4 regions of the Nonomuraea sp. NPDC003727 genome follow, and region 1 is predicted to be linked to each of the others. Evidence: riboswitches for the same ligand, from Rfam matches in the RefSeq annotation. Region 1 holds a riboswitch; each other region holds the start of a gene.
The links. Region 1 has a riboswitch for cyclic di-AMP ahead of ACWDLG_RS18430 (C40 family peptidase). Riboswitches for the same ligand answer to the same signal wherever they lie in the genome.
Positions count from the first base shown of each region.

Region 2: it holds a riboswitch for cyclic di-AMP, as region 1 does, so the genes downstream of both, ACWDLG_RS42420 (CHAP domain-containing protein) here and ACWDLG_RS18430 (C40 family peptidase) in region 1, are expected to answer to the same signal.
Region 3: it holds a riboswitch for cyclic di-AMP, as region 1 does, so the genes downstream of both, ACWDLG_RS09850 (D-alanyl-D-alanine carboxypeptidase family protein) here and ACWDLG_RS18430 (C40 family peptidase) in region 1, are expected to answer to the same signal.
Region 4: it holds a riboswitch for cyclic di-AMP, as region 1 does, so the genes downstream of both, ACWDLG_RS14055 (coiled-coil domain-containing protein) here and ACWDLG_RS18430 (C40 family peptidase) in region 1, are expected to answer to the same signal.

Region 1 covers NZ_JBSFNE010000006.1:427,246-434,601, forward strand. Annotated here, with positions in the region: gene ACWDLG_RS18405 (DUF4097 family beta strand repeat-containing protein) at 1-688, shown strand, start outside; gene ACWDLG_RS18410 (hypothetical protein) at 797-1,000, shown strand; gene ACWDLG_RS18415 (glycosyltransferase family 4 protein) at 1,032-2,120, opposite strand; gene ACWDLG_RS18420 (M48 family metallopeptidase) at 2,224-3,447, opposite strand; gene ACWDLG_RS18425 (hypothetical protein) at 3,444-4,259, opposite strand; gene ACWDLG_RS18430 (C40 family peptidase) at 4,377-4,937, opposite strand; cyclic di-AMP (ydaO/yuaA leader) riboswitch at 5,011-5,153, opposite strand; gene ACWDLG_RS18435 (LysR family transcriptional regulator) at 5,495-6,424, shown strand; gene ACWDLG_RS18440 (NlpC/P60 family protein) at 6,388-7,344, opposite strand.
Region 2 covers NZ_JBSFNE010000032.1:54,827-62,182, forward strand. Annotated here, with positions in the region: gene ACWDLG_RS42390 (alpha-2,8-polysialyltransferase family protein) at 1-767, shown strand, start outside; gene ACWDLG_RS42395 (DUF6716 putative glycosyltransferase) at 850-2,019, opposite strand; gene ACWDLG_RS42400 (hypothetical protein) at 2,016-2,984, opposite strand; gene ACWDLG_RS42405 (aldo/keto reductase) at 3,054-3,878, shown strand; gene ACWDLG_RS42410 (Gfo/Idh/MocA family protein) at 3,970-4,929, shown strand; gene ACWDLG_RS42415 (SEL1-like repeat protein) at 4,910-5,350, opposite strand; cyclic di-AMP (ydaO/yuaA leader) riboswitch at 5,481-5,615, shown strand; gene ACWDLG_RS42420 (CHAP domain-containing protein) at 5,631-6,332, shown strand; gene ACWDLG_RS42425 (RNA 2'-phosphotransferase) at 6,564-7,103, opposite strand; gene ACWDLG_RS42430 (WD40 repeat domain-containing protein) at 7,166-7,356, opposite strand, start outside.
Region 3 covers NZ_JBSFNE010000003.1:230,164-237,519, reverse strand. Annotated here, with positions in the region: gene ACWDLG_RS09860 (hypothetical protein) at 1-311, shown strand, start outside; gene ACWDLG_RS09855 (amidohydrolase family protein) at 454-1,287, shown strand; cyclic di-AMP (ydaO/yuaA leader) riboswitch at 1,430-1,572, shown strand; gene ACWDLG_RS09850 (D-alanyl-D-alanine carboxypeptidase family protein) at 1,585-2,499, shown strand; gene ACWDLG_RS09845 (isoprenyl transferase) at 2,730-3,497, shown strand; gene ACWDLG_RS09840 (PhoH family protein) at 3,732-5,045, shown strand; gene ACWDLG_RS09835 (hypothetical protein) at 5,054-5,584, opposite strand; gene ACWDLG_RS09830 (HAMP domain-containing sensor histidine kinase) at 5,581-7,002, opposite strand; gene ACWDLG_RS09825 (response regulator transcription factor) at 6,999-7,356, opposite strand, start outside.
Region 4 covers NZ_JBSFNE010000004.1:507,349-514,704, forward strand. Annotated here, with positions in the region: gene ACWDLG_RS14040 (cytochrome P450 family protein) at 1-1,088, opposite strand, end outside; gene ACWDLG_RS14045 (hypothetical protein) at 1,241-1,519, shown strand; gene katG (catalase/peroxidase HPI) at 1,542-3,818, shown strand; gene ACWDLG_RS14055 (coiled-coil domain-containing protein) at 3,900-4,853, opposite strand; cyclic di-AMP (ydaO/yuaA leader) riboswitch at 4,857-4,993, opposite strand; gene galT (galactose-1-phosphate uridylyltransferase) at 5,060-6,121, opposite strand; gene ACWDLG_RS14065 (DeoR/GlpR family DNA-binding transcription regulator) at 6,118-6,897, opposite strand; gene ACWDLG_RS14070 (50S ribosomal protein bL37) at 7,032-7,109, shown strand; gene ACWDLG_RS14075 (AI-2E family transporter) at 7,268-7,356, shown strand, end outside.

The DNA of each region.
Region 1 (7,356 bases):
GCCGGCCGACCCCGGCAGCCCCACCGACATCGAGTACGCGCAGGACGTCGTCGTCGAGCACGCCGACGGGGTGATCACCGTCAAGGCCCCCGACCGGCAGCGGTTCAGGAGGGCGCCCGCACTCCACGTCTCCATCGCGCTGCCCTCACGCTCCAACCTGCGCGCCACGACCGCCTCCGCCGACGTCATCGCCACGGGCGAACTGCGGGAAGTGGCTGTCGACTGCGCCTCGGGTGACGTCACGGTGGCGCACGCGGTCGAACTCGGCGTCAAAAGCGCCTCCGGCGACGTCAGATGTGACGTCATCGAAAGCGACGCGATCGTCGATGCCACCTCAGGCAACGTGCGGCTCGGCACGGTCGGCGGCGGGATCTCCGTCGTCACCGCCTCCGGCGACACCGTCATCGGCCATGCGGGCGGCGGCGTCGGCAGCCGCTCGGCCTCCGGTGACCTGGTCGTGGAGAGCGTCGCGCGCGGCAGGGTCGGCGCCGAGAGCGCCTCGGGAGACATCAGGATCGCGATCGCCGAGGGGTCGGCCGCCTGGCTCGAGGTGTCGTCGCTGTCCGGGCGCGTCCGGTCCGAGCTGCGGCAGTCGGAGGAACCCGCCGAGGGCGTCGACAAGGTCGAGGTGCGGGCACGCACGCTGAGCGGCGACATCGCGATCGTCAGGGCCGCGGGCGCACGATGAACGACCGGATCGACCGGCCAGTGGCAGTGAAAACGGAGGACGCTCGATGAACGACCGGATCGACCGATCAGCACACCCGGACCGCGACACCGAAACGGAGGACGCGCGATGAACGACCAGCTGAGCTACCTGTACACCCGGTCGGCGCACCGGGACCGCGTCGCCGCGGCGGAGCGCCTGGCCGCCTTACGACCGTGGCGGGCCGGCCGGGACGGCGGGCTGCGTCACACGCTCGCGCTCGGCCTGCACCGCCTGGCCGACTCCATCGACCCGTCCCGCCAGACCGGCGTCCATCCCGCCCCCTCGGCCTGACCCCCGCCCGGGCACACGTCACAGGCCCGTGTCACAGGAGGGTGTGGAAACGGGCGGCGACGTGCTCCCAGTCCCACTCGCCCGACACCCACTCCCTGCCCCGCTCCCCCATCTTGCGCGCCCTTCCGGGATCGCCCAGCAGGTCGATCAGCGCGCCCGCCACCTCCTCCACCGACCTGCCGTCCACCACCAACCCCGTCTCGCCGTGCCGTACGGCGTCGGGGGCTCCGCCGGAGGCGCCCGCCACCACCGGCAGGCCGGTCGCCGACGCCTCGAGGAACACGATCCCCAGCCCCTCGACGTCGATCCCGCCCAGCCGGGTCCTGCACGGCATGGCGAACACGTCGCCCACCGCGTAGTACGAGGGCAGCTCGGCGGGGGGCACGACGCCGGTGAACCGTACGGACCCGCCGAGGGGTGCCGCCATGCGGGCCAGCCGCCGGTGGTACGGCCCGCCGCCCACGACGAGCAGCACCGCCGACGGGACCGCCCGCAGCACCAGCGGCCATGCCGTGATCAGCGTGTCCTGTCCCTTGCGCGGCACGAGCCTGGACACGCAGACCGCGACGGGCCTGCCGTCGAGCCCGAGTGACCGGCGCAGCGCCGCCGCCTCCACCGACGGGTGGAAGAGCGCCGGGTCGACGCCCGGCGTGAGCCGGACGAGCTTGGCGGCGGGCACCACCCCGACGAGCCGGGCGTGGGTGTAGGACCCGAGGTAGGTGACCACGTCCGCGTGGGCGCCGATCCGCCGCATGAGGGGGCGGAACAGCGGCGAGGACTCGTGCCCGTGGGTGAGCATGACGATCCTGCGCGCCCCCGCGGCGCGCAGGCGGGGGGCGAGGAGGCCGAGCGGGGCGGCCGCGCCGAAGACGACGGTGTCGACGCCGTGCGCGGTCACCAGCCTGGCCGCCGCGCGCGCCACCGCGGCCGTGGGCAGCATGAGGGAGGTGGGATGCCGGACGACCGGGTACGGCTGGCGCCCGTCGAACTCCTCCCAGCCGCGCCACCGCGAGGCGTGGACGATCACGGAGGGGGTGCGCAGGGCCAGCCCGTGGACGAACGACTGGATACCGCCCGGCCTGGGCGGGAAGTCGTTGGTGACGATGAGCACCCTGGTCACGCCGCCACCCCGCCCACATCCGGCCGGCCGGCACGGCGCGTCCGCCGGGAGGCGGGGCGGGGCCGGGGCGCGGCAGGGGCGGAGGTCATGGGAAGCGCCCTGCTCACGGGGCGTTCATGAGCTCCCATGAGCGGGCCATGGAGATGCGCTGCGGCGCGGTCGGATGCGAGGCATAGAGCACATATTCCACAGCATCAGGCGACAAGTCCGAAATGTTGGTAACAGCAAGCCGTTTTTGCATCGCGATGAACGTCCCCGGGTCCCGGGTCAGGTCCAGCGCGTGCAGGTCGGCCCTCGCCTCGACGTGACGGCTGACGAGGTTCTGCGCGGGCCCCGACAACACCGTCACCAGCGACAGGAACCCCATGACGGCCCCGACCGCCAGCGGGTCCGACAACGGCCGGCGCCACAGCGGGGCCACGCAGAACAGCAGCACCGCCCCGAAGGCCGCGCCGAGCCCGCCCACGAGCGTGCCGTGGAGCACGTCGTCGTACGTGGCGTGCCCGAGCTCGTGCGCGATGATCAGCTCCACCTCCTTGTCCGGCGCCTTCAGCAGCGTGTCGTAGACGACGATCCTGCGCGTGGCGCCGAACCCGGAGACGTAGGCGTTGAGCGCGGTGGTCCGGCGGGAGGCGTCGGCGACGAGCACGTCCTCGACCGGCACGTCGGCCCGCCTGGCCAGATCGAGCAGGTCGGTACGCAGCTCTCCCGCGGGCATCGGGGCGAAGTCGTTGAAGATCGGCTCGAACACGACGGGGTAGACGAAGGAGGCGCCCACCGTCAGCACGAACGCGCCGGCCGCCACGGGCACCCACCACCGCCTGAAGCGCCTGGCCAGGCCGACGATCGCGAGCACCATGACCGACAGCAGCGCGACGCGCACGCCGATGGACTTGAGCCGGTCGCCCGTCCAGCTCCACCAGTTCTGGGTGGACAGCCCGAAGGCGCGCAGCTCGGTCTCGAACCACATGCCCAGCGGCCAGCGCAGCACCTCGACGACGGCGGTCAGCACGACGACGCCGAGGACGACCCGCAGCCACCACGGTCCCCTCAGCCCGCGCAGCAGCCGCGCGCCGAGGGGGGTGGCCACGAGCAGGCCGGCGAACACGACGGTCAGGCCGAGCGACAGGTAGGAGGGCACGCTCGTGGCCGCGTCGAAGGCGCGGGAGCGGGCGATCTGGGCGGAGGTGAAGTCCTGTGCGGGGTCGGGCGGCACCGTGGGCGCCCCCGCCATGACGTCCCACGGCGTGGTGAGCACCACGACCACCAGGATGGCCACCCCGAGCACCGTCAACGCGATGCCCGCCTGCCGGTCCAGCCGCCTCATCCGTCTCCCTCCGCGCCTGTCAGCTCGTTGCGGACATACTCCCGCCAGTGCGCGACGAGCGCGCGGACCGACAGGCCCAGCGGCTCGAGCGCCTGGCCGAGCCGCATTCCGGCGGCCCGCTGGTAGAGGTCGGCCAGCGCCCGCTCGCCGTACCTGGCGGCGATCAGGCGGCAGGCCAGCCATGACTCCTGGTAGACCTGCGCGAGCCGGGGCGTGCCCGGCGCGAAGGCGGCGTCGGCGGGCAGCGCGCCGGGCAGCCGTCCCGCGCGCGCCTCGGCCGCCAGTTCCGCGGCCGCCACCCGCGTCGCGAGTCCCGAGCGCAGGTAGCCGACGTAGTCGGCGAACCCTTCCCGCAGCCACACGGGCCGCCCTTCCGTTCCGGCGGCCACGTGGGTCAGCTCGTGGGTGAGGACGACGTCGCGGCCCACGGGTGTGAGGCGCGCGAAGGCGCCGGGCAGGACGATCACCTGTCCCGCCGAGGCCAGCGCGGCCAGCCCCACGACGGGGCCCGTGCCCGCGAGGGCGGCCGCCTCCGCGGTGGTCCTGGGCACCACGACCCGTGGCCGTACGGCGCGCCGCAGGACCGCCGAGACGGTGAGGGCCGCCACGTCGGCCCGCGTGGCCAGGTCGCGCAGGAGGGCGGCGGCGGTGTGGTGCCCGACGACGAGCGAGCGCGCGCCGTAGGCGACGACGACGCCTGATTCGCCGAGCGCGCGGGCCTCGGGCGGCAGGCGGCGTCCCGCGGACCCGGCCACCGTGCAGATCGCCGGTCCGGCCAGCGCGGCCGCCAGCAGGGTTCTGCGGGTCACCACGGCTGTGATGCTAGCCCGGACAGGCCGAAGCCCCGTCCGAGGGGGATGGACGGGGCTTAGGCCTGTCCGGCGGCCGGGGGCTACGCGCCGGAGTTTCGGGCGTCCGGCGGCCGGGGGTTACGCGCCGGGGCGGACCGCGCCGGCGAAGGACGCCTTGCGCCAGCCGCCGAGCTTCTCGATCCGCACGGTCTTGCCCGTGCTCGGCGAGTGGACCATCCGGCCCTTGCCGACGTACATGCCGACGTGGCCCTTCCCGCGGAAGAACATCAGGTCACCAGGCTTGAGATCGCTCCACCTGACCTTCTTCTTGATGCGCGCGTACTGGCTGTACGTGACGCGGGGGATCTTGATGCCGGCCTTGGCCCAGGAGTACTGGACCAGTCCCGAGCAGTCGAAGGCGCCGGGTCCTGTGCCGCCGAAGCGGTAGGGGTCGCCGATCTGCTTCTTGGCGGTGGCGACGGCCTTGGCCGCCTTCAGCCGCTGTCGAGCCGCCTTGGCCTGCCGTGTCGCCGCGGCCGTCGACGCCGCGCCCGCCTGTACGGCCGGCGCCGTCTTCACGGTCGTCGTCGTCGCCAGGGTGGTGGTCACCGGGGTCACCAGGGTGGTGGTCGCGGGGGCCGCTGTCGCCGGGGTCACTGTCGCCTGCGCCGCGGGTGCGTGGAGGACGATCCCTCCCATCGCCACCACGACGCCGCTGAGGGCAAGACAGGACAGACGGGTTGTGCTAGAGGGGGTAGACAGAATGTCTCCTTGGGACTTCCACCAATGCCTACCGGGTTAGCTGACGGGTTCGGGCGGGGAAGTCGCCCTTCCGGCCCGCAGGCCGGATTCACCCCAGGAACGTGGGTCCCCGGCTCCGTGCTCCATGCCGCACGGACTCGGCGGGTCGACCCGCGCACGCCTGTCTGGGGTTACGGCGCGGCGACCAGCGGATCTTTATGCGTGCACCGGCCGTTGCGGGGCCGGTGAGCGGTTCCGGCGCCATGGCTTGGTCGCCGCGATGCGAGAACGTACCCGGCACCCCAAGGCCAGGCAAAGGCCGGGCAAAGCTGTCAAGATCACCGACTGGTTCTTGTCAGAAGAGGAGTCGCTGCTCTACACCGGGTTTCGTTATCCGGATGTGACCCTGCTCACAGTTGCTTCTGTGGCGACCTGTCAGATCGCATCCGTTACTTTCCTCACACTCCCGGTATAAGGAGAATTAAGGCTTAATCCCTGCGACATACACTCGGCGCATGCTTGATGGGTGGTCGCTACGCGTCCTGGTGGAGGTCGGACGGCGCGGCTCGTTCTCCGGAGCGGCCGAGGTGCTCTCCATGACCCAGCCGGCCGTCTCGCGGCAGATCGCCATGCTCGAACGCCACACCGGCGTCACGCTCTTCCACCGCCGCCCGAGGGGCGTCCAGCCGACGGAGGCGGGCCGGGCGGCGATCGAGCAGGCCATGGCCGTGCTCGACGGCATGAGCCTGTTCGAGACCAGGCTGCGCGCCTTCGCCACGGCCGACACCGGCCGGGTCAGGGTCACCGCCTTCCCGAGCGCGGCCACCAGGTTCGTGCCCGAGAGCTTCCGCCGCTTCGCCGCCGACCACCCCGGCGTCGAGCTCTCCCTCAAGGTCGGCGGCCCTGACGTCGCGTGCCCCGTCACCGCCGGCCTGGCGGAGGGCGCCACCGACGTCGCCCTGCTGACCTCGTGGGATCCCGTCCCCGACCCGGGGCTGGAAGTGCTCGACCTGTTCGACGACGAGCTGCTGGTCGCCCTGCCGGCCGGGCATCCGCTGGCGGCCGGAGAGCGGGTACGGCTGGCCGACCTCGCCGCCGAGCCCTGGATCGACGGCACGCACCCCGACGGCCTGGCCCCCGTCGCGCAGCTGCGGGCCGCGATGGGACGCGCGCCGAGGATCGCCCACCTGTGCGACGACTGGAACGGCCGCCAGGGCCTGGTGGCGGCGGGCGTGGGCGTGATGCTCCACCCGTCGATCGCGGGCATGGCCGTGCGCTCCGGCATCCGGCTGGTCGAGCCCGCGCCGCGACTGCCCGCCAGGCGGATCAGCGCCGCCGTCCTGCCGGCGCCGGGCCGCCCGCCCGCGGTGAGCGCCTACCTGCGGGTGCTGCGCGAGCTGAGCGAGACCTACGGCCGGATGGCGCCGACCAGCCGCCCGCCGTAGGAGGACAGGCTGGCGACCTTCACCACGTCACCCGTCTGGGGGGCGTGCACGATCTTGCCGCCGCCGGCGTAGATGCTCACGTGCCCGAGCCCTGAGCTGAAGATGAGGTCGCCGGGCTGCAGCTTGTCGAGAGAGACCCTGCGCTTGGCACCCCAGGCCCACTGCTCCCAGGTGGTGCGCGGCAGCGACACGCCGGCGGCCCGCCACGAGGCCTGGGTCAGTCCCGAGCAGTCCCAGCCGCCCGGGCCCGTCCCGCCGTACTGGTACGGCTTGCCGATCTGCGCGTAGGCGAAGCTCAGCACGGCGGCGGCGTTGCCGGAGGCCGAGCCGGTGTACTTGAGGCCGGTGCTGTTGGGGTTGCCCACCCGGTAGGCGCCGAGCCTGCGCAGCAGCTTCTTCTGCTGCTCGACCAGCTCGAGGATCTTGTCCCGCTCCGACTTGACGTCGTCGCGCAGCTTGTCGGCCTCGGTGAGCGCGCCCTGCGCCTCCTCCTTGTCGGCCTTGAGCTGCCGGTTCTCCTCGTCGAAGGCGGCGAGGGTCTGCGCCCGCTCGGCCGTCATCTGGCCCATCAGCGCCATGCTGCCGAGGGTCGCCGTGGGGTCGGCGTCACCCATCAGCGAGGACCAGGTGGTGGCGTCGACGCCCTGGTAGGCGTTGACCGCCATGCCGACGACCTCGGCACGCAGGCCCGCCACCCTGGCCAGCTTGCTCTTGTACCTGGTGTTGAGCCCGTCGTAGGTCTTCTTGGCCTTCTTGTACTTCTCGGTGGCCGTGTTGTACCTGTCGACGACCTTGTCGGCCTTGTCGTTGAGCTTCTCGAGCTTGGCCTTGGCCTGAGGGATCGAGGGGCGGGGATCGGCGAGCGCGCCGTCCAAGGGCAGGAAAAGCGCTCCGAGCGCGAGACCCACAGCCACCGGCACCCGGCCAAACCT
Region 2 (7,356 bases), on a different contig from region 1:
TGCTGTCGGAGTACGGCGTGCCGGCCGCCACCCTGTCGCAGGAGGCGTTCCTCTCGGTGGTCGGTCAGGTGGCGGGCACCGCGCCCGACATGATGGCCGGCGAGGCGATGATCCTGGGGCAGTACCTGTCGTCGCTCGACATCGTCACGCCCGAGGAGGAGCACGAGCTGCACATGGCGATGCTGCGCGGGCTCGTCGCGCGCGGGCACGACAGCGTGGTGTTCAAGCCGCATCCCGCCGCGGGCCGGCGGCACACGCAGCTGCTGCGGGCCGGCGCCGACGAGCTGGGCGTGCGGCTGGTCGTGGCGGGCGAGAGCGTGCCGGCCGAGGTGTGCTTCGCGGCGCTGCGGCCCGCGCTGGTCGTCGGATGCTTCTCGACCGGCCTGGTCACGGCCGCCCGCTTCTTCGGGCTCGATGCGGCCTCGTACGGGACGTCGACGGTGCTGGAGCGGCTGTCGCCGTACGAGAACAGCAACAGGATCCCGGTGACGATCATCGACGCGCTGCTGCCCCGGCTGGCCGCGGACGGGAGGCTCACCGCGGCGCCGCCGGTGGAGATCTCGCGCCTGGTGGGCGCGGTCGGGTACTGCATGCAGAGCGAAGCCCATCCCGAGCTGCGCGCCGGCACCGAGACGTTCGTCGCCGAGCACGGCGCCGACCGGTACTTCAAGAGGCAGCGGCTGAAGGCGCTGGGGCTGCTGCCGGAGGGGGAACGGCCCGGCACGCTGAGCCGCATCCGCCGCCGCCTGTCCCGCACGCTCGGCTGAGGCCGCCTGCCAGGCCTCAGGCCCACTGGGCCACCGGTGTTCCGTGCCCCGAGGGAGCCGCCTCCCTCGGGGCACGTGGCGTTCAGGTGAACGACTTGATGTACCTGCGGACCCTGCGCTTGGCGCGGTAGCCGGCCCGCAGCACCTGCGGCGGCACCTCCACGCGCAGGCGGGCGCGGCGGCGCGCGGCCACGTGCTCCGGCCCGTCCAGCAACGACCTGGCCGGTGTGCGCGGCCCGATGACCAGCGCGGTGAGCAGCGCCACCCAGTCGCTGCGGTTGGCGGGGTGGAAGTAGTTCTCCGCGCACCAGGCGGGCGACGGCGAGCGGAAGGCGCCCTCCGCGACCTCGTCGAGCGTGCCGAGGACGTCGCTGCCCTCGAACACCAGGTTGATCATCTCGGCGCTCACCCCGAAGTCCGACAGCACCAGCAGCGGCACCCGCTGGGCGATCGCCTCCAGCGCCGCGGTCGAGCTGACGGTGACGAACCCGGCGGCGTGCGCGAGGTGCTCGTGCATCGGGCCGGCCGCGAAGCGGACGTCGCCGTCGAGGCCGAGCTCCCGCCACAGCCGCTGGTAGTGGTAGCGCTCGTTGTGGGTCTGCCGCTCGTCCTCCAGCGCCCGCAGCTTGACCACGACATCGAGGTCAGGCCGGGCGGCGGCGAGCGTGGCCAGCGCGCGCAGGATCGTCTCGCGGTCCTCGCGCCGCCGCGGCACCTTGGCCTGGGTGGCGAACACCACCCGGTTGCCGCCCTCGACGGGGGGCACGTCACGCAGGAACGGCAACCTGGCCAGCCCCACCGCGCCGCCCCCGCCGAGCCGGGCGGCCAGCGCGCCGAACTCGGCGACCTCCCTGCCGCTGTGCACGACGAACAGGTCGCAGCCACTGCGGAAGAGCCAGGCCTTCTCGGTGGCGGGGACCGAGATGCCGGGCAGTCCCGTGACGAAGACGGGTCGCGGCCGCAGGCCGTCGAGGACCTCGGCGACCAGCACGTCGACGACCGGTCCCGTGCACGCCACGAGGATCGCGTCGGGCCGCAGCCGTTCGGCCGCGCGCCTGAGCGCCCGCGCCGACAGCACGGGGACGGCCGAGGACCGCGTCCCGGCGACCGCGGCGGCGATCTGCTCCGGTGAGGGGGTGATCGGGGTGCGCACGACCGCGAGCTCCGTCACGCAGTCGGCGGGCAGGTCGTCCAGGAGACTGGCCGCCCACTTCAGGTACGAGTCGGAATCGGCCAGAGCCAGGACCTTCAACTGGGTACTCCCGAGAACATCTGCAGGTGGGATCGGAGGGATGGCGCCGCGCGGCTGGTCCACCAGTCGTCGGGCACGTGCACGGGCTCGACCGCGACGCCGCGCGGGCTGAGCAGCACCCGCAGCGAGCTGATGGCGGTCGAGGGGAGGCTGACCACGCGCTGCTCGGCGGACAGGCCGCGCAGGGTCAGCTCGGCTGGAACGCCGGGGGCGTGGACGGTGATGCCGGGCCGCTCGCGGATGAGGGCCAGGTCGACGGGGTCCTCGCGGCGGTGCGGGTAGTAGGCCAGCGGCTCCTCGGCCGCCAGCTCCGTCAGCCAGCGCAGGTAGCGCTCGCGGTGCACCAGGCCGTTCCTGACCAGGGAGGTGCCGAGCACGACCGTCCGCTCGGAGGGGCCGGGCGTGCTCATCGGCTGCGCGCGCAGCCAGTCGAAGTCGTGGCCGGCCAGCTCGACGCCGGCCTGCCGGACGGCCGCCGCCAGCTCGCCTGGCACGGGAAGGGCCGTGAACACCGACAGCGCGCCCTTGCGGGCGGTACGGCGCAGCCGTCCGGCCGCCAGCAGGCCGAGCGTGGTGCGCCAGGCGCTCGGCTCGGCGCGGGCCCGCAGCAGCGGCCTGGCGGGGCGGGCCGACAGCAGCTCCAGCAGCCGGATCGTGGCGAGCCCGTCGTCGACGATCACGACGCGACCGGGGCGGATCATGACCCAGCGCAGCTGGACCCGGCCGGAGAAGGCGTCGCCGACGGCGTTGAGCGTGCGGGGCATGCGCTCGCTGGGTTCGGCCAGCTCCAGCCCGCGCGGCAGGTCGAGCCTGAGCAGTTCCCGCCTGGTGGTGGCCAGCGGGCGCAGCCCGGCGCGCGGCACCACCAGCGTCCGGTCTCCCAGCAGCCCGGCGTGGTGGGCCTCGACGGCGCAGAGCATCTGAAGTGGCGACTCCACCCAGGCCACGGATTCCTGTTCGTTCACGACACGCGCCACGGTAGGACGCCCACTCGAAGTGCCAGCCAACGCGACGTTAACAATGGAGAGATGAACATGAACTCGCTGCTGCTCAACACCGACGGCGTGCAGATACCGCAACTCGGCTTCGGCGTCTGGCAGGTTCCCGACGACGAGGCGGAGCGGGCCGTGTCCTTCGCCATCGAGGCCGGCTACACCAGCATCGACACCGCCAGGCTCTACTTCAACGAGGAGGGCGTGGGCCGGGCGATCGCCCGCGCGGACGTTCCGCGCGAGAAGCTGTTCATCACCACCAAGCTGTGGAACGACGACCACGACAGGGCCGAGGCGGCCTTCGAGGCGAGCCTGTCCCGGCTGGGGCTCGACCAGCTCGACCTCTACCTCATCCACTGGCCCGTCCCCGCGCAGGACAAGTACGTCCAGGCGTGGAAGTCGATGGAGCGGCTCTACAAGGACGGCAGGGTGCGTGCGATCGGCGTGTCGAACTTCACGATCGCCCACCTCGAGCGGCTCATGAACGAGACCGAGATCGTCCCCTCGATCAACCAGATCGAGCTGCACCCCCGCTTCCCCCAGCCGGAGCTGCGCGCCTTCCACGAGGCCAACGGCATCCTGACCGAGGCGTGGAGCCCGCTCGGGCAGGGCAGGGGGCTGCTCGACGATCCGGCGCTGGCCACGCTGGGCCGCAAGCACGGCAAGTCGCCCGCGCAGGTCGTGCTGCGCTGGCACGTCCAGCTCGGCAACGTGGTGATCCCCAAATCGGTCACCCCTTCGCGGATCAGGGAGAACATCGACGTGTTCGACTTCACCCTCGACCCGGAGGACATGGCGGCGATCGGCGCGCTGAACACCGGCACGCGCCTCGGTCCCGACCCCGCCACGTTCAACTGGATGGGCTGACATGACCGAACGGGCACGGCCCGCGCCGCCGGCGCGGGCCGTTCGCATGTCCGAGATAAGGGAGGATTGATCGCGGAAAGGGAGGTTCGTCATGCGTGAGTTAGCGTGGGGCATCGCGGCCACGGGCGGGATCGCCAGGACGGTCGGCGCGGTGATCGCCGCGGAGCCCGGCATGCGGGTGGCCGCGGTCGGCTCCCGCGACCAGGGCAGGGCCGCGGAGCTGGCGGCGGAGCTCGGCGCGGACGCGGCCTACGGCTCCTACGCCCAGCTGTGCCAGGACCCCGCCGTCGACGTGATCTACGTGGCCACCCCGCACGCCCAGCATCTGGAGGTGGCCGAGGCGGCCATCGCGGCGGGCAAGGCCGTGCTGTGTGAGAAACCTCTCGCCGCGAGCGTGGCCGACGCCGAGCGGATGGTGAAGCTGGCCAGGCAGGCGGGCGTGTTCCTGATGGAAGCGATGTGGATGCGCTTCAATCCCCTGATCAGGGCGCTGCTGACGGAGGAGAGGTTCGGGGAGCTGCGCTCGGTGCAGGCCTCGTTCGGCTTCGTCCAGCCTTACGCGGCCGAGCACCGGCTCTGGAACCCCGCGCTCGGCGGCGGGGTGCTGCTCGACCTGGGGATCTACCCGTTCGGGCTGGCGCAGCTGCTGCTCGGCGAGCCGGCTGAGACGCATCTCACCGGATCGCTCGGCCCCTCCGGCGTGGACGCCGAGGTGGCGGCGCTGCTCACCTACGCGGGCGGCACCAGGGCGCTGGTCGAAACCTCGCTGCTCAGCCCGCTGGCCAACACCGCGACCGTGGTGGGCACGGGGCTGCGGGCCGACATCGCCGCGCCGTTCTGGGCGCCGCGGCGCATCGTGCTGTCGGGGCCGGGCGTGGATCCGGAGGAGCTCGTCCTGGACCCCGCCATGAACGGCTACGCCGAGGAGGTGCGCGAGGTGCGCGCCGCGCTGGCCGAGGGCAGGACGGAGAGCTCTGTCATGCCGCTGGACGAGAGCCTGGCGATGATGCGGATGCTGGAGGACGCCAGGGTCAGGCTAGGCGCTCGGTAGCGCGGGCCGCCGCCTCGGCGTGGCCGGAGCCCGCGGCCGCCCGGAAGTGGGCGCGGGCCCGGTCGGGGCGGCCCTCCCTGCCCTCCAGCAGGCCGAGGTTGAACATGGCGCGCGGCGCGGCCTCCTCGTGGCCGGTTTCGATGGCCCTGGCGTACCAGCGCCGGGCCGCGTCGGTGTTGCCGCAGCAGTCCTCCAGGACGCCGAGGTTGAACATCGCCCTGGGTGTGCCGGCCCTGCCGTACCAGTGGCGGGCCGCGTCGAGGTGGCCGCTCTCGTCCTCGATCAGCGCGAGGTTGAAGGCCGCCCGCTGGACGGCGGCCGGATGGCCCGATGCGATCGCCAGGAGATACCATCGCCGGGCTTCGTCCGGACGGTGTCCGTCTTCCCGCAGCCCCCTGTTGAACAGGTCCTGTGGCGACATGACCTGACCGTAAATGATCGCCGGACCTTTATCAATTTGTAAGCTACTTGCCTCGTGTATTACCTTAGGCTCACTCAAGGCATAAACCGGGCATTCCGGACATTGCCTGTCATTGCAATCATCACAGGTTCGCCTGTGACCGCTGAATCCGCACCTTGCGGAACCGGGGACCCACTTCCTCTGGGGTGAATCGGCACACCGTGCCGTAGGGCAGCTTCGCGTCCGAACCCGTCAGCTAACCCGGTAAGCGGCAGGAAGCTAGCAAGGAGTTCCCCTTCCCATGGCAAAGCCCAGCCGTAGCCGTGCCCCGAAGCTCACCTACGCGCATGCCGCGCTCGGCGCCGTCGTCATCGCCGGCTCGTTCGTTCCCACCGCCGCCCAGGCCGAGAAGCTCCCGCTGTCCGAGAGCCAGCGGGTAGCCGTCCTCGCCAAGGCGCCCAAGGAGGAGGCCGGCAGGCCCGCCGCCGCCAGACCGGAGGCCAAGGTCATCCCCTCCGCCACCGTCGTTCTCACCGAGGCCAAGAAGCAGGTCGGCGTCAAGGAGAACTCCGCGGGCGGCGGAACCAAGTTCCAGAACTGGTACGTCGGATCGCAGCGCGCCAGGGAGACGGTCGTCAGGGACGGCGGCGACGTCAGCGCGTACGCCAACGCCCCGTGGTGCGCGATGTTCGTCTCGTGGGTCGGTGAGATGACCGGCGCCCGCACGCAGGTCGGCTGGGACGCCTACACGGTGACCCACGCCAAGTGGTTCAAGGCCAACAAGCGCTGGGGCACCGCGCCCAAGCCTGGCGCCGTCGTCTTCTTCGCCTGGGACGGCAGCAAGAGCCTCGACTCCATCGACCACGTCGGCTTCGTCGAGAAGGACAACGGCGACGGCACGATCAGCACGATCGAGGGCAACACCGGCAACGGCGCCGTCGAGCAGCGTGTCCGTCCGAAGTCGCAGGTCGTCGGCTACGGCTACCCCAGCTACGGCGGCTGACGCTTCCCCTTCCCCCGCATTCCCCCCGGCCCTGTCGCCAGGACGGCCACGCGCCGCTCCGGTGACGGGGGCCACCCACGGGCTCGGGCCGGTCCCCTCGGACCGGCCACCCCGTTCCCCCCGCAGTACGTTCCCCCGCAGAACGTTCCCCCGGGCCGCGACGGCGCCGTCTCAGCGCGCGCGCCCTCCGGCCACCCGCAGGACCCTCGTCCATCCCCCTGTCTGCACCGATCAGTCGGGGAACCGCAGGTAAGCAGCCGGCACGGCGTCGGTGAGCCACACCCCGTTGGCGCTGACCACGAACTCGTAACCGGCCGTGTGCATCGCCCGCGCGTCGACGACCAGCACCACCGGGACGCCGCGCCGGGAGCCGACCCGCACCGCCGTCTGCCTGTCGGCCGACAGATGGACGTGCCTCCTGGTCATCGGCAGCAGGCCCGAGCGCCTGATGGCGGCCAGGTTGCGCCCGACGGTGCCGTGGTAGAGGACGTGCGGCGGCTCCACCGGCGCCAGTCCCAGGTCGACGGGCACGGAGTGGCCCTGGCTCGCCCTGATGCGGTCGCCGTTGATCGCGTAGCGCCGCTTGTCGTTGTCGGCCACCACCGTGTCGAGCTCATCCCTGGTGATGGGGAAGCCGTGCCTGGCCGCGGCCGCCAGCAGCTCGTCGATCGGCACCCAGCCGCGCTCGTCCAGCGTGATCCCGATGGCGGCGGGGTCGTGGCGCAGGTGCCTGGCCAGGTACTTGGAGATCCGCACGGTCCTGTCGGTCATGCGGGCATTGTGCCGACCGCCCGCCGTACCCGGCAAAGGGGGTACGGCGGGCGGGGCCGCGCTCAGCCGCCGCAGGCGGCGAAGACGAACGTGTCCGTGAGCATCGAGTAGCTGTCGCGGACCCTGGTCGCGCCCGAGGTCACGTCGTGCTGCAGGACGGTCATCCTGGTGGCCTTGCCCGTGGGGTACTGGGAGACGTGCAGGGTCACCTGGTTGTCGCCGGTCCAGTCGAGCTTGTGGACCGTGCCCTCCT
Region 3 (7,356 bases), on a different contig from region 1:
TGGTCGCGGCGCTGGTCGCGGGTGGCGCCCCGCCCGCCGGATTCGACCAGGTACGGCTGGCCGTCCAGGCGCGCAGCCTGCTCGCCAAGCGGCGCGGCATCGTGGCGAGGCTGCGCCCCGACGCCGCCGCGGCAGCGGGGGCCGCGCTGGTGGCCGAGTTCGCCGCCTACGCCGCCGCCCGTACCGAGCCCCCGGCCCGCTACCGTGCCGACGCCGACGACTTCGCCGACTGGCTGCGCGCCCGAGGGATCCTCCACGACCCGCCACCGCGCCGCCGCGGGCGCCTGCCGTTCCCCTGGCGCCGCCGCTGAACCGGGGGACACCCCCCACAGTGCGGGTCGGCCACCCTTCGCCTCGCAGCGGCCCGAGCCTCGGTCCTGCCGTTCTTCCTGGGGCCGCGGTGAGTCCCGGGGAGCTCTTGCCGAGGTCGGCCAGACATCCTATGTTTGCCGCGTGATAGTCGACGCCCACCAGCACTTCTGGAACCTGGAGACCGGCGCCTACTCCTGGCCCACTCCCGACCTGCCGGCGATCCACCGCACCTTCGGCCCCGCGGACCTGGCGCCCGAGCTGGCCGCCGCGGGCGTCGACCGGACGGTCGTGGTCCAGGCCGACGACTCCTTCTGGGAGACCGACGCCATGCTGGCCCACGCCGACGCCCACGACTTCATCGCCGGGGTCGTCGGATGGGTGCCCCTCGACCGCCCGGAGGAAGCCGCCCGAGCGCTCGAGCGCTACACCAGACATCCGAAGTTCGTCGGCGTCCGGCACCTCATCCACACCGAGCCCGATCCCGACTGGCTGATCGGGGAAGCGGTGCTCGACGGGCTCGGACTGCTGGCCGAGGCGGGCGTGCCGTTCGACGTGGTCTCGCTGCTGCCCCGGCATCTGGAGCACGTCGTCACGATCGCCGAGCGGCACCCCACGCTCAACCTCGTCATCGACCACCTGTCCAAGCCCAGGATCGCCGCCGGTGAGCTGGAGCCGTGGGCGTCGCTGCTGCGCGCCGCCGCCGCCTGCCCCACCGTGTACGCCAAGGTGTCGGGCCTGGTCACCGAGGCCGACCACGCCCGCTGGACCGTGGCGGACCTGCGGCCCTACGTGGAGCACGCGGTCGAGGTGTTCGGGCCGGACCGGCTGATGTTCGGCAGCGACTGGCCCGTCTCGCTGCTGGCGGCCGACTACCGGACGGTCTTCACGGTGTACGGGGCGCTTCTCGGGGGGATCGACCGCGACAAGGTGCTCGGCGGGAACGCCGCCCGTTTCTACGGCTTGAGCGCGATGTAGCGGCCCGTCGCAGGCCGGAGGTTCGCGGCTATTTGCGTGGTTTATGCTATTTTGCTACTTTTGGGCCGTTGTGCAACGAGCTGTGACATGTTCGTTGCCGTTTCATTGCCCGGACCGCGCGTCATCTCAGGCCAGTCCGCCGGACGCGCGGCCGCCGAATCCGTATCCACGGAGCCGGGGACCCACTTCCCTTGGGGTGAATCGAGCGCCCGCTCAGCGGCGCCCGTAGGGCACTTCCCAGCCCGAACCCGTCAGCTAACCCGGTAGGCGGCATGGAAGCCAAGGAGCAGACCCTTCATGCCCACGCATCTCACCTACCGGCTGGGACGCGCGCTGCTCGGCGCCGTCATCACCGCTGGCTCCGTGACCGCGGTCGCCACCGGTGCGCAGGCCGCCCCCCAGCCCGGCGTCGTGTCGCCGGTCTCCCGGACCCACGCTCCGGCCGCCGCCGCGGACGCCCCGGCGGTGCTCGGCCGGGCCGCCCACCTGATCGACGCCAGGACCGGCAAGGTCTACTTCAGCAAGAAGGCCGATCGGCGCATGCCGGTGGCCAGCATCACCAAGGTGATGACCGCCTACACCGTGCTGAAGGAGGCCAAGCCCACGGACGTGGTCAAGGTCACCTCCGCTGACGTGCGCTACGCCTCGAAGGGCGGCGCCTCCGTGGCGTACCTGCGCGCCGGCGACCGGCTCACCGTGGAGGAGATGCTCTACGCCCTGATGCTGCCCTCCGGCGCGGACGCCGCCCACGCGCTGGCCCGCTCGTACGGGCCCGGTGTCGACGCCTTCACGGCGAAGATGAACGCCAACGCCCGCGCGCTCGGGATGAAGGACTCGCTGTACGTCAACCCCGACGGGATGCCCGCCAAGGGCGGCGGCTACTCCACCGCGCGCGACCAGGTACGGCTCGCCCAGGCCGCGCTGGACAACAAGACGATCAAGAAGGTCGGCTCCACCCGGTACCGCTCGCTCCCCGAGACGGCGGAGCACGGCGCCTACTCCTGGCGCAACACCAACCGCCTCCTCGGCACGCCGGGCGCCGTCGGCCTGAAGACCGGCTTCACGCGCGCCGCGGGCTACACCCTCGCCTTCGCGGCCGAGCGTGACGGCCATCGGCTGGTCGGCGTGATCCTGGGAGAGTCCAGCTCCAGCCGCCGCTTCGACACCGCCGAGGCGCTTGTCGACTGGGCGGCGACCAGCGGCAGGCTCTGACCGGCGGGGCGCACGCGCCCCCATGGTCCCGCCGCGTCCGACCACCGCCCGCGGCGACGGATGTGGCGAGCGGGCCGGACGGTTCCACCGTGGCGCTGGAGGCGGCACCGGATCGCCGACAGCTCGCCAGGAATCCGCCTAAGGGGGCCAGCAGTCTCGAAAGGCGGTGATAATTGCCTGTTAGGTCGTGAGTCGACCACTAAGGCACAGCACCGCTGGGGAGGAACTCCGTGGGCCTGCGCGATCTGGTCTACCGGCTGTACGAGCGCCGGTTGGAGGCCAAGCTGTCCGCCGACAGCGGCGACTTCCCCCGCCATGTCGGGGTCATCATCGACGGCAACCGCCGTTGGGCGCGCGCGATGGGCATGCGCGACGTCAGCAAGGGACACAGGAAGGGCGCCGACAAGATCTCGGAGCTGCTCACCTGGTGCCGTGAGGCGGGCGTGGAGGTCGTCACGGTCTGGATGCTGTCCAGCGACAACCTCAACCGGCCGAAGGAGGAGCTGGAGCCGCTCCTGAGGATCATCGAGGACGTCACCCAGGAGCTCGTGGCCGAGGGCTGGCGCATCATCCCCGTCGGCGCGCTCGACCTCCTCCCCGACCAGACGGCGAATGTCCTGAAAACCGCGAAAGAAACCACATCGCACCGTCCCGGGCTGATTGTGAACGTTGCGGTTGGGTATGGAGGAAGACGTGAGATTGCCGATGCGGTGCGCTCACTCCTCCAGGAGCACGCAAGTAGGGGGGCGAGCATCGAGGACCTGGTCGAGGTCCTCGATGTGGAGCACATCGCGGAGCATCTCTACACTCGCGGTCAGCCCGATCCCGACCTCCTCATCAGGACGTCGGGCGAGCAACGACTGTCAGGCTTCCTGCTCTGGCAGAGCGCCCACTCCGAGTTCTACTTCTGCGAGGCCTACTGGCCTGACTTCCGCAGGGTCGACTTCCTGCGGGCGCTGCGCGACTACGCCGCGAGACACCGGCGTTACGGCTCCTGAGACATGTTCACGAACAGCACGTGAACAGACGCTTGGCCGCTTCGGCGGCGGGTATCCAGGACCTAACGTTGGAAGTGGCCGACCACAGGCCGGTCACTCCGGAGAGGGCCCGCCTTTGCGCACTGACCTGCCGAGGGGGGCCGGTACCCGGCGCCCCACGCGGGGCGCGGGCCCGGTCCGAATTCCCGCCTCGTCTGCAGGGCGCCCCTTCCACGGGCGCCCGGGGGAGAACGTGTGGCAGTGTCCTCGAGCAACAACTCCACCACCAAGCGCACCTACGTGCTGGACACCTCGGTCCTGCTCGCCGACCCGGCGGCGATGACCCGCTTCGCCGAGCATGAGATCGTCCTTCCGATCGTCGTGATCACGGAGCTGGAGGCCAAGCGGCACCATCCCGAGCTCGGCTACTTCGCACGCAAGGCACTGCGCTACCTCGACGACCTGCGGGTGCAGCACGGCAGGCTCGACGAGCCGATGCCGACAGGCGAGGGCACGATCAGGGTCGAGCTGAACCACAGCGACCCCTCGATCCTGCCGGTCGGGTTCAGGCTGGGCGACAACGACACCCGCATCCTCACCGTGGCGCGCACGCTCGCCGCCGAGGGCAAGGACGTCGTGCTGGTGTCCAAGGACCTGCCGCTGCGGGTGAAGGCCGCCTCCATCGGCCTGTCGGCCGAGGAGTACCGCGCCGAGCTGGTCATCGAGTCGGGCTGGACCGGCATGGCCGAGGTCCAGGTCACCACCGACCACGTGGAGACGCTGTTCGAGCACGGCTCCGCCGACCTGGAGGAGGCGCGCGAGCTGCCCACCCACACCGGCCTGCGGCTGCTGTCGGCCAGGGGCTCCGCGCTCGGCAGGGTGCTGCCCGACAAGTCCGTACGGCTGGTCCGCGGCGACCGGGAGGCCTTCGGCCTGCACGGCCGCTCGGCCGAGCAGCGCATCGCCCTCGACCTGCTCATGGACCCCGAGGTGGGCATCGTGTCCCTCGGCGGCAGGGCGGGCACCGGCAAGTCGGCCCTGGCGCTCTGCGCCGGCCTGGAGGCCGTCCTGGAGCGCCGCCAGCACCGCAAGGTCGTGGTCTTCCGCCCGCTCTACGCGGTCGGCGGCCAGGAGCTCGGCTACCTGCCGGGCAGCGAGGGCGAGAAGATGGGCCCGTGGGCGCAGGCCGTCTACGACACGCTGAGCGCGGTGACCACGCCCGAGGTGATCGAGGAGGTCCTCGACAGGGGCATGCTGGAGGTCCTGCCGCTCACCCATATCCGCGGCCGCTCGCTCCACGACGCCTTCGTGATCGTGGACGAGGCGCAGTCGCTGGAGCGCGGGGTGCTGTTGACGGTGCTGAGCAGGATCGGCGCCAACTCCCGCGTCGTGCTGACCCACGACATCGCCCAGCGCGACAACCTCAGGGTCGGCCGGCACGACGGCGTGGTGGCGGTGGTGGAGAAGCTCAAGGGCCATCCGCTGTTCGCCCACATCACGCTGACCAGGTCCGAGCGCTCGCCGATCGCGGCGCTGGTGACCGAGATGCTGGAGGACATCACCCTGTAGAGCGGTGATCAGGAGGGCGCACCCGCGGGGGTCAGGTCGTGGAACTCCGCGCAGGTGCGCCTTCCCGTCGTCGACGAGGCCGACACGGTCCTGGTGATGTTGACCTGCACCTTGGCGATCTCGGGGCGCAGCCGCGCGGTGCAGACGATCTGGGCGAGCGCCGCCCGGCTCAGCTCCCGCTCGCCGGTGAGGGTGACGTACAGGACGAGGCTCTTGTTGTCCGGGTCCATGCGCTGGGTCCGCTGGCCGATGGGCTCGGCGTCCACGGCCTGGTAGCGCATGCCGTACAGGTCGGTGTCCTGGCCGGACTCGACGGGATGGTTGGCGAGGTCCATGAGCGTGCGCATCAGGTCTTCGGGGGTCTTGCTGGCGACCCTGACCTCCTGCAGCGCCAGGCGGCCCTTCTTGATGAGGTAGACCTTGGCCCAGATCGGCTCGGTGCTGATCACGGGCGCCGAGGTGAGGACGGTGACCGGGGTGGGCGTGATGCCGCACCCGGTGAGCGTCAGCAGAACCAGCAGGATCCAGGCGCGTCTCATGCGTGCGGCAGCCAGACCGTGAAGAGGGTGCCGGGGCGCTGCGCGCGCACCGAGATCGTGCCGCCGTGCAACTGGGCGTTGGCCCGCGCGATGGACAGGCCGAGCCCGCTGCCCTGGCTGCGGACGCGCCCCGTGCCCGCCTTGAAGAAGCGGTCGAAGACGTGCGGGATGGCCTCGGCGGGGATGCCGTCGCCGTGGTCGCGCACCTTCACCTCCAGCCCGTTCATGGTGCTGCGGGCGGTGACCAGCACCGGCGGGCCACCGTGTTTGAGGGCGTTGCCCACCAGGTTGGCGACGATGACGTCGAACCTGCGGGGGTCGAGGTTGACGACGGCTCCGGTGGGCGCCTGCACGCTGACCCGCTCGCTCCAGCCGCGCACCTCCAGGCTGTCGCTGATGGCGTCGGCGACGTCGACGGACTCCAGCGCCAGCGTGGCCGTTCCCGCGTCGAACCTGCTGACCTCGATGAGGTGCTCCACCAGCTCCCTCAGCCGCTCCATCTCCGACAGCACCAGCCTGACGGCCTTCGCGGGCTGTTCGGGCAGGCGGTCGGCCTCCTCCGCGAGCATGTCGGCCACCGCGGTCATCGCGGTGAGCGGGGTGCGCAGCTCGTGGGAGACGTCGGCGACGAACCTGCGTGACATGGCCTCCAACGCGCGCAGCTCCGAGACGCTCAGCTCCAGCGCCGCGGCGGCGTCGTTGAAGTGCGCCGTCAGCTCCGACAGCTCGTCCTTGCCCCGGACCGGCAGCCGCGTGTCCAGCCGGCCGCGGCCGAGCGCCTGGGCGGCCGCGCTGAGCCTCCCCACGGGAAGCAGCACGTGCCTGGCGGACACCAGGGCCACGGTCAGCGCGATCAGCAGGGTGATGGCGCCGGCCTGGGCGAAGGCGTCCCTGAGGTTGGACAGCGTCCGCTCCTCCTCGGCCAGCGACACGTACTCGTAGACCAGCAGCCCGGTCGGCCTGGGGACGTCGTCGGTCCCGGCGCGGTAGACCTGCGTGCCGAGGACGAGCCAGAGCTCGCCGTCGATGATCCTGCGCTGGCTGACCAGCTTGCGCAGCGCCTGGCCGCGCAGCTCTCCCGACACGTCGTCGGGGCCGAACGCGCCCGTCTCGTCGCGGTAGTAGAGGCCCTGGTACTCCAGGAGCGCGTGGCGGTCGGGCCCGGACAGGGCGTTGGCGAGGTTGTTCAGCTCCTCGCCGCTCGGCGGCACCTCGCCGGGGCGCAGCTCGCCGACGGCGAAGTCGATGCGCCGCAGGTCCTTGGTGAGGTCGTCGACGGCGTTCCTGGTGGTCCTCTCGATCAGCGCGCCCTTGGCCAGCCCGAAGCCGATGCCCGCGACCAGGGCGGAGGCGGCGACGGCGACGAGGGTGAAGGTGATGACGAGCCGGCCGCGCAGGCCGGTGAGAAACGCGATCACGGCGGGCTGAACCGGTAGCCGAATCCCCGCACGGTGTGGATGAACGTCGGCTCGGCGGGCCTGGGCTCGATCTTCGCGCGCACCCGCTGGACGCAGGCGTCGACCAGGCGGGAGTCGGCTACGTGGGTGTGGTCCCAGACCGCGCGCAGCAGGTAGCGCCGGTTGAGCACCTGGCCGGGGTGGCGGACCAGCTCCAGCAGCAGCCGCAGCTCGGTGGGCGTGAGGTGGATCTCCTTGCCCGCCAGGCTGACCTTGAGCGCGCCCCTGTCGACGACCAGGTCGCCGAAGGTGATGCGGTCGGAGGTGGCCGACTCGGCCCTGCGCAGGATCGCCCTGATGCGCGCGTCGAGCACG
Region 4 (7,356 bases), on a different contig from region 1:
GCCCCCAGGCAGTAGTGCAGCCCGTGGCCGAAGCCCACGTGGACCTCGCGCCTGCTGTCGGACTCGCGGGCGATGTCGAGCCGGTCGGCGTCGTCGAACCTGCGGGGATCGAAGTTCGCGCTCACGAGCACCGCCATCACCGGCTCGCCCCGCCTGAGCACGGCGCCGTCGAGCTCGACGTCCTCGACGGGGTAGCGCAGGCGGGTGCCGTGGACGGGCCCGCACCAGCGCATGAGCTCGTGGACGGCGCGCGGCATCAGTTCGGGCTCGGCGCGCAGCCTGGCGAGCTGGTCGGGGTGGGTCAGCAGGGCGGCGGTGCCGTTGCCGATCAGGTGGGCGGTGGTCTCGTGACCCGCCAGGACGAGCGTGAGCACCATGGTGACCAACTCGGCGTCGCTCAGGCGGTCGCCGTCCTCGTCGTGGGCCCTGATGAGCCCGGTGAGCAGGTCGTCGGCGGGGGTGGCGCGCCGGCGGGGGATGAGGTCGCGGACGTACTCGATGATGCCGACGAGCGGCTCGGCGAGCGCGCCGGGTTCCATGCTGACCATGCGGGCGCCCCAGGCCCTCCACTGCGGGCGGTCGGCCTCGGGGATGCCGACCAGCTCGCAGATGACGGTGATCGGCAGCGGGTAGGCGTACTCCTCGACCAGGTCGACGACCCGGTCGGACGGCAGCGCGTCGAGCAGCCGCGCGCTGATCTCCTCCACGCGGGGCCGCAGCTCCATCACGCGCCTGGCCGTGAAGGCGCGCGAGACCAGCCTGCGCAGCCTGAGGTGGTCGTCGCCGTCGAGGTCGAGCATGCCGTTGGCCAGGAAGTCGGCGTACTCGGGCGGGACGCCCCTCGCCTGCGCGATCTTCGTGCGCGCGTTGTCGACCGCCCCGCCTGGCACGTTGCGCGGGTCGTTGACGAACCGGTGGTCGCTCAGCACGGTCCTGACGTCGTCGTACCGGGTGACCAGCCAGATGGGGGTGTCGTCATCCAGCCACGGGAAGGAGGCGCGGAGCACGGGCGCCTCCTCCCTGAGCTCGGCGAAGCCGCCGAAGGGGTCGGCCAGCAGGTTGGGATCCATCATGTTGACGGTCTTCATGAGCGCCTCTCGTGACCGAACGGATGATTTTGGTCATCGAGTCAAACGTACGCCTGCCGCCGACCCCGGGCAAGGAGCGTCCGAAGCCACGAGACGGACGGCAGGGCACGGCCGCGTGTCCGCTCTGCGAAGGGGGCGGCTATGTTGACGATATGGCGTCTGACTTCGAGGCGCAGTCGCGAGTGGTTTCAGCCGGTTCGGTGCGGCACATCGAACCCGCCGGTACGACCGCCCGCCACGAGTCACGCGTGCGGGACAACCATCGCCATGTCGTGCGCCGCTCCTGCGGTGCGATCGCGGACGTCGACTGCGCCCCCGGCCGCGCCCCCTGCCTCACCGCCTCGGATGACCAGGGCTTCGTGGCCGGCCATGCGGAGGTCGTCTCCTGGGGCTCCTGTCCCGGCTGTGCGACCAGACGCATTGCCCACTGATCCGGCAGTTCGGAGGAAGCAGATGAGCGACACCCAGGACAACGCCCCCTCCAGCGCGCAGGGCGTGGACCAGAAGGCGGCGGCCGGCTACTCGGTCGCCCAAGACTCCGCGACCGCGCGTGGCAGCGAGAGCGAGAATCCGGCGATCCCCTCGCCGACCCCGAGGACCGGCGGTCGTCCGCGCACGAACCGGGACTGGTGGCCCAACCAGCTCGACCTCTCGGTGTTGCGCGCGCACTCGTCCAAGAGCAGCCCACTGGCAGAGGGCTTCAGCTACGCCAAGGAGTTCGGCAAGCTCGACGTCGAGGCCCTCAAGCGGGACATCATCGAGGTGCTCACCACCTCGCAGGACTGGTGGCCGGCCGACTTCGGCCACTACGGCGGTCTCATGATCCGGATGAGCTGGCACGCCGCGGGCACCTACCGCATCCACGACGGTCGCGGCGGGGCCGGCGACGGCGCCCAGCGTTTCGCGCCGCTCAACAGCTGGCCCGACAACGCCAACCTCGACAAGGCCCGCCGGCTGCTGTGGCCGGTCAAACAGAAGTACGGCCAGAAGATCTCGTGGGCCGACCTGCTTGTGCTCGCCGGCAACGTCGCCCTGGAGTCGATGGGTTTCCAGACCTTCGGCTTCGGTTTCGGCCGCGAGGACGTCTGGGAGCCGGAGGAGATCTTCTGGGGTCCGGAGGACGCCTGGCTCGGTGACGAGCGCTACGCCACCGACACCGAGATGGTGCCGATCTTCGGCGCGACCGAGATGGGTCTCATCTACGTCAACCCGGAGGGTCCCCACGGCAACGCGGACCCGGCCGCGGCGGCGCATTTCATCCGCGAGACCTTCGCACGGATGGCGATGAACGACGAGGAGACCGTCGCTCTCATCGCCGGCGGCCACACGTTCGGCAAGACCCACGGCGCCGGCGTCGCGGACGACCATGTGGGGCCGGAGCCCGAGGGCGCGCCGCTGGAGGCGCAGGGCCTGGGCTGGCTGAGCAGCTACGGCACCGGCAAGGGCGGTGACACGATCACCAGCGGTCTCGAGGTGACGTGGTCCGACCGGCCGACGCAGTGGAGCAACCGTTACTTCGAGATCCTCTTCGGCCACGAGTGGGAGCTCACCACGAGCCCCGGCGGCGCGAAGCAGTGGGTCGCGAAGGACGCCGAGGCGTTCATCCCGGACGCTCACGACCCGTCGAGGAAGCACAAGCCGACGATGCTCACGACCGACCTGTCGCTGCGCGTCGACCCGACGTACCAGAAGATCTCCCTCCACTTCCTGGAGAACCCCGACGAGCTCGCGTCGGCCTTCGCCAAGGCCTGGTACAAGCTGCTGCACCGCGACATGGGTCCGGTCAGCCGCTTCCTCGGACCGTGGGTCGCCGAGCCCCAGCTGTGGCAGGATCCGGTGCCGGCGGTCGACCACGAACTCGTGGGCGACGCCGACGTCGCCTCCCTCAAGGCGAAGATCCTGGAGTCCGGCCTCACGACCGCTCAACTGGTCTCCACCGCCTGGGCCGCCGCAGCGAGCTTCCGGTCCACCGACAAGCGCGGCGGCGCAAACGGCGCCCGGCTCCGTCTCGAGCCGCAGCGCAGCTGGGAGGTCAACCAGCCCGAGCAGCTCACGACGGTCCTGGACACCCTCGAGGGCATCCGGCGCGAGTTCAACGAGGCCGGCGGCGCGAAGATCTCGCTCGCCGACCTGATCGTGCTGGCCGGCTCGGCCGCCGTCGAGAGGGCAGCGGGCGAGGCCGGCGTGGCGGTGACGGTGCCGTTCCGCCCAGGCCGTACCGACGCCACTCAGGAGCAGACCGACGTCGAGTCCTTCCGGGTCCTGGAGCCGCGGGCCGACGGGTTCCGCAACTACCTGCGTTCCGACGAGAAGACGCAACCGGAGGTGCTGCTCGTCGATCGTGCCTACATGCTCAACCTGACTCCGCCCGAGATGACCGTCCTCATCGGCGGCCTGCGTTCCCTCGGAGCCAACGTCGGCGGTACCCGGCACGGCGTCCTCACCGACCGGCCCGGTGTGCTCACCGCCGACTTCTTCACCAACCTGCTCTCCCCGGGCACCCGGTGGAAGGCATCGGACTCCGAGGAGCATCTGTACGAGATCCGCGACGTGGTCACCGATGAGGTGAAGTGGACCGCCACCGCGGTCGACCTCATCTTCGGCTCCAACTCCCAGCTACGGGCCCTCGCGGAGGTCTACGCCAGCCAGGACGCCCGCGACAAGTTCGTGACCGACTTCGTCGCGGCCTGGACCAAGGTCATGGAACTCGACCGGTTCGACCTCGCCTGACCCGTGAACGCCCCCGCCGCCGAGGACGGCGGCGGGGGCGGCGGAGGCGTATCGGTCCAGGCGGCTCGCCATCGCCTGCTTTCAGTTCATCGAGACGTGGACGTGGTCGTAGTGGTTCTCGGTGATGCTGCCGCGGTCGGACATCGGCCGCCAGCCGCTGCCGCTGTTGATCCGCTGCCGCCAGATCACGTACTTGACGCCCAGGCGGGTCTGGTTCTTCACCGCCCACGCCGCGATCTGGTCGCCCAGCGTCCGGTTGACGGCCGCGGGCATGGAGCCGCCCGAGCTCATCATGAAGTCGCAGGCCCTTCCGAGGGGGTGTTCCCCGCTGCTGCCCGACCGGTAGCAGCCCACCTCGAACGGCAGCGCGAACGTCTTCTTGATGGTGTCGCGCATGAGCCGGGTGCGCGGGGTGATGTTGTCCGACCCGGCGGGAAGCTCGGGCGCCCAGCTGCCGTCGGCCTTGCGGCCAGGACCGGTCGGCACGAGGGCCTGCAGCTTCTTCTCGATGTCCTTGATCATGCCCTCGGCGGCCTTCCGGTCGCCGGCGACCTGCTCGGTCTCGGTCCTGATCCGGTCGGCGAGCGCGGTGGCCGCGTCGGCGGCCTGCTTCTTGGTGTCGCGCGCCGCGGCGACGTTCTTGACGACCGCGTCCTGCTCGGCGCTCATCTGCTCGAGCAGGGCGGCGGTGTTGAGGTCGGGGGTGAACAGCAGCGTCGGCAGGTCAGGGGTGCTGGCCTGGTAGCGCAGCTCGGTGATCCTCGAGGCCTCCTTCTCGGCCGTGACCAGCGTCTGCTCGGCCGCCGCGAGCTGTTTCCCGGCCGCTTTCGCGTCCTTCTGGGCCTTGGCCAGCGAGACGCGCTTGGCGTTGTAGGTCCGGATCAGCTTGTCGACCCGGGTGTTGAGCTTCTTCAGCTCGGTCCGCAACTGCGGTTCGGACGGCTTGGGGGCAGCCGAGACCGCGGTCGCGGAACCGATCACGAGGGACAGCGCGGCGACAGCACCGCATGCGAAACGGGACGTGGGGGACGCCACGAACGATCCTCTCCGTCTGCCGGCCGGGTTAGCTGACGGGTTCGGGCGGGAGAAGCCCTACCACACGCGTGGATTCACCCCAGGTTCTCGATGGGTCCCCGGCTCCGGGCAACGCGCCCAGGATTAGGCATGTGACGGCTGTGAAAGCCGACGAATCGGGATATTAGTAGTAAATCCCCCGTAATGCGACCTCAAGCGGACATTAATTAGTGATCTACTTGTGATCGAAGCAGCCGCGCCGCGTCCTCGGGCAGAACGTCGTTGACGAAGGCGCCCATCGCCGACTCCGAGCCCGCCAGGTACTTCAGCTTCTCCGGCGCCCTGCGGATGCTGAACAGCTCCATGTGCAGGTAGGCCAGGTCGCGGCCGTGCCGTACGGGGGCCTGGTGCCAGGCGGCCACGTACGGCATGACCACCCCGAACAGCCCGTCGAGCGCCTTCAGCACGCGGGTGTAGACGGGGCCGAAGGCGGCGCGCTCCTCCTGGGTGAGCGCCGCCAGGTCCGGAACCTGGCGGTGCGGGTAGAGGTGCACCTCGAACGGGTAGCGGGCGGCGGCCGGCACGAACGCGGTCCACAGCTCGTTGGCGGCCACCACACGCTCGCCCGCCCGCTCGGCGGCCAGCACGTCGGCGAACAGGTTCGGCCGCTTGGCCGCGGCCGCCAGGTGCAGGCGGGTGCGCGGGGTGACGTAGGGGTAGGCGTAGATCTGGCCGTGCGGGTGCGCCAGCGTGATGCCGATCTCGGCGCCCCTGTTCTCGAAGCAGAACACCTGCTCCACGCCCGGGATCGCCGACAGCTCGGCCGTGCGGTCGGCCCAGGCCTCCATCACCAGCTCCACCTGCTCGTCGGACAGCGCCGAGAAGGAGGAGTCGTGGTCGGAGGTGAAGCAGACGACCTCGCAGCGCCCGACCCCCGGCCGCACCTCGCTCAGCCCGCCGGGGGCGGTGTAGGTGCCCAGGTTGGTGGAGAAGCTGGGAAAGCGGTTCTCGAAGACGGCGACGTCGTAGTCGGCGGCCGGGATCTCGGTCGGCTTGCCGGGCCTGGTCGGGCACAGCGGGCACTCGTCGGCCGGCGGCAGGAAGGTGCGGGTCTGCCGGTGACCCGCCATCGCCACCCACTCCTCGGTGAGCGGGTCGTAGCGCAGTTCGGAGGCCGCGGGCCTGGGCGGCAGCTCGCGCTCGTCGATCGCGCTCCGGTCGGCGTCGTCGCGCCGGTCGAAGTAGATCAACTCTCGGCCGTCGGCCATGTGCGCGATGGTGCGCTTCACTTGATGTCCTCCGCGATGATCAGTTCTCCCGCCCGCTCGGCCAGCTCCGCGCGCGCCTCGTCCGGCAGGGCCGCGTCGCTGATGACGACGTCGGCCTCCGACAGCTCCGCGATCGTGCTGATGCCGACCGTGCCCCACTTGGTGTGGTCGGCCGGGACCACCAGGCGATGTGCCGAGGCGACCAGTTCCCTGTCGGTCTCCGACTCCAGCAGGTTGGGGGTGGTGAAACCGGCCTTGGTGCTCATGCCGTGCACGCCCAGGAACAGCGTGTCGACGTGGAGCCGCCTGATGGCCGCGACGGCGACCGGGCCGACCAGGGCGTCGGACGGCGTGCGGACGCCGCCGGTGAGCACCACCGTGCGGTCGGCGCGCGGGCTGCGGTGGAAGACGTCGGCGACGGGGATGGAGTTGGTGATGACGGTGAGGTCCGGCACGTCGACCAGGTGGTGGGCCAGCGTCCAGGTGGTGGTGCCGGCCGACAGGGCGACGGCGGTGCCGGGGCGGACGAGCGTGGCCGCCCTGCGGGCGATCGCGTCCTTCTCCGGCTGCTGACGCATCGACTTGGCGGCGAAGCCCGGCTCTTCCGTCGAGCCGGGGCCGTTGATCGTGGCCCCGCCGTGCACCTTCTCGAGCAGGCCCCGCTCGGCGAGCGCCTCCAGGTCCCGGCGAATGGTCATGTCGGAGACGCCGAGCTCGCGGACGAGGTCGGCCACCCGGACTCCGCCGCTGCGACGGACGCGCTCCAGGATCGCCTGTTGCCGCTGTGGTGCGAGCATGTGCCCTCCTTCCAACAGATTCCACCAAATTATGACACATCTATGTTGAAACATGGGGAGTGGAATCTGGCGAAGGCCTTGTCCGGGCCGCCGCCTTCGCGAGAGGTTGGGATCATCACATGAGGAGGTAGGCGATGGCGAAGCGCGCCCGCAAGACCAAGGCCCGCAAGAAGAAGGCGGCCAACCACGGCAAGCGTCCCAACGCTCGCTGAGGCAGGACATCGGGTACACCGCGTACGCCGCGTACGCCGCGTACCCGATGTCCGGTCCCCCCTCTGGCGCCACGGGCAGCGACCGCGGCGATCCCGTACAACGCGCTGACCGGCGCGGTTGCCTGCCTTCGTCACCGACGGTCGCGATAGTGTGACCCATGATGTCGCGTGGACTGCGGATCCTCATCGGCCTCGCGGCCGCGGTGGTCATCCTTGCCGGGCTCAGGCGCGCGAGCGCGATCATGGC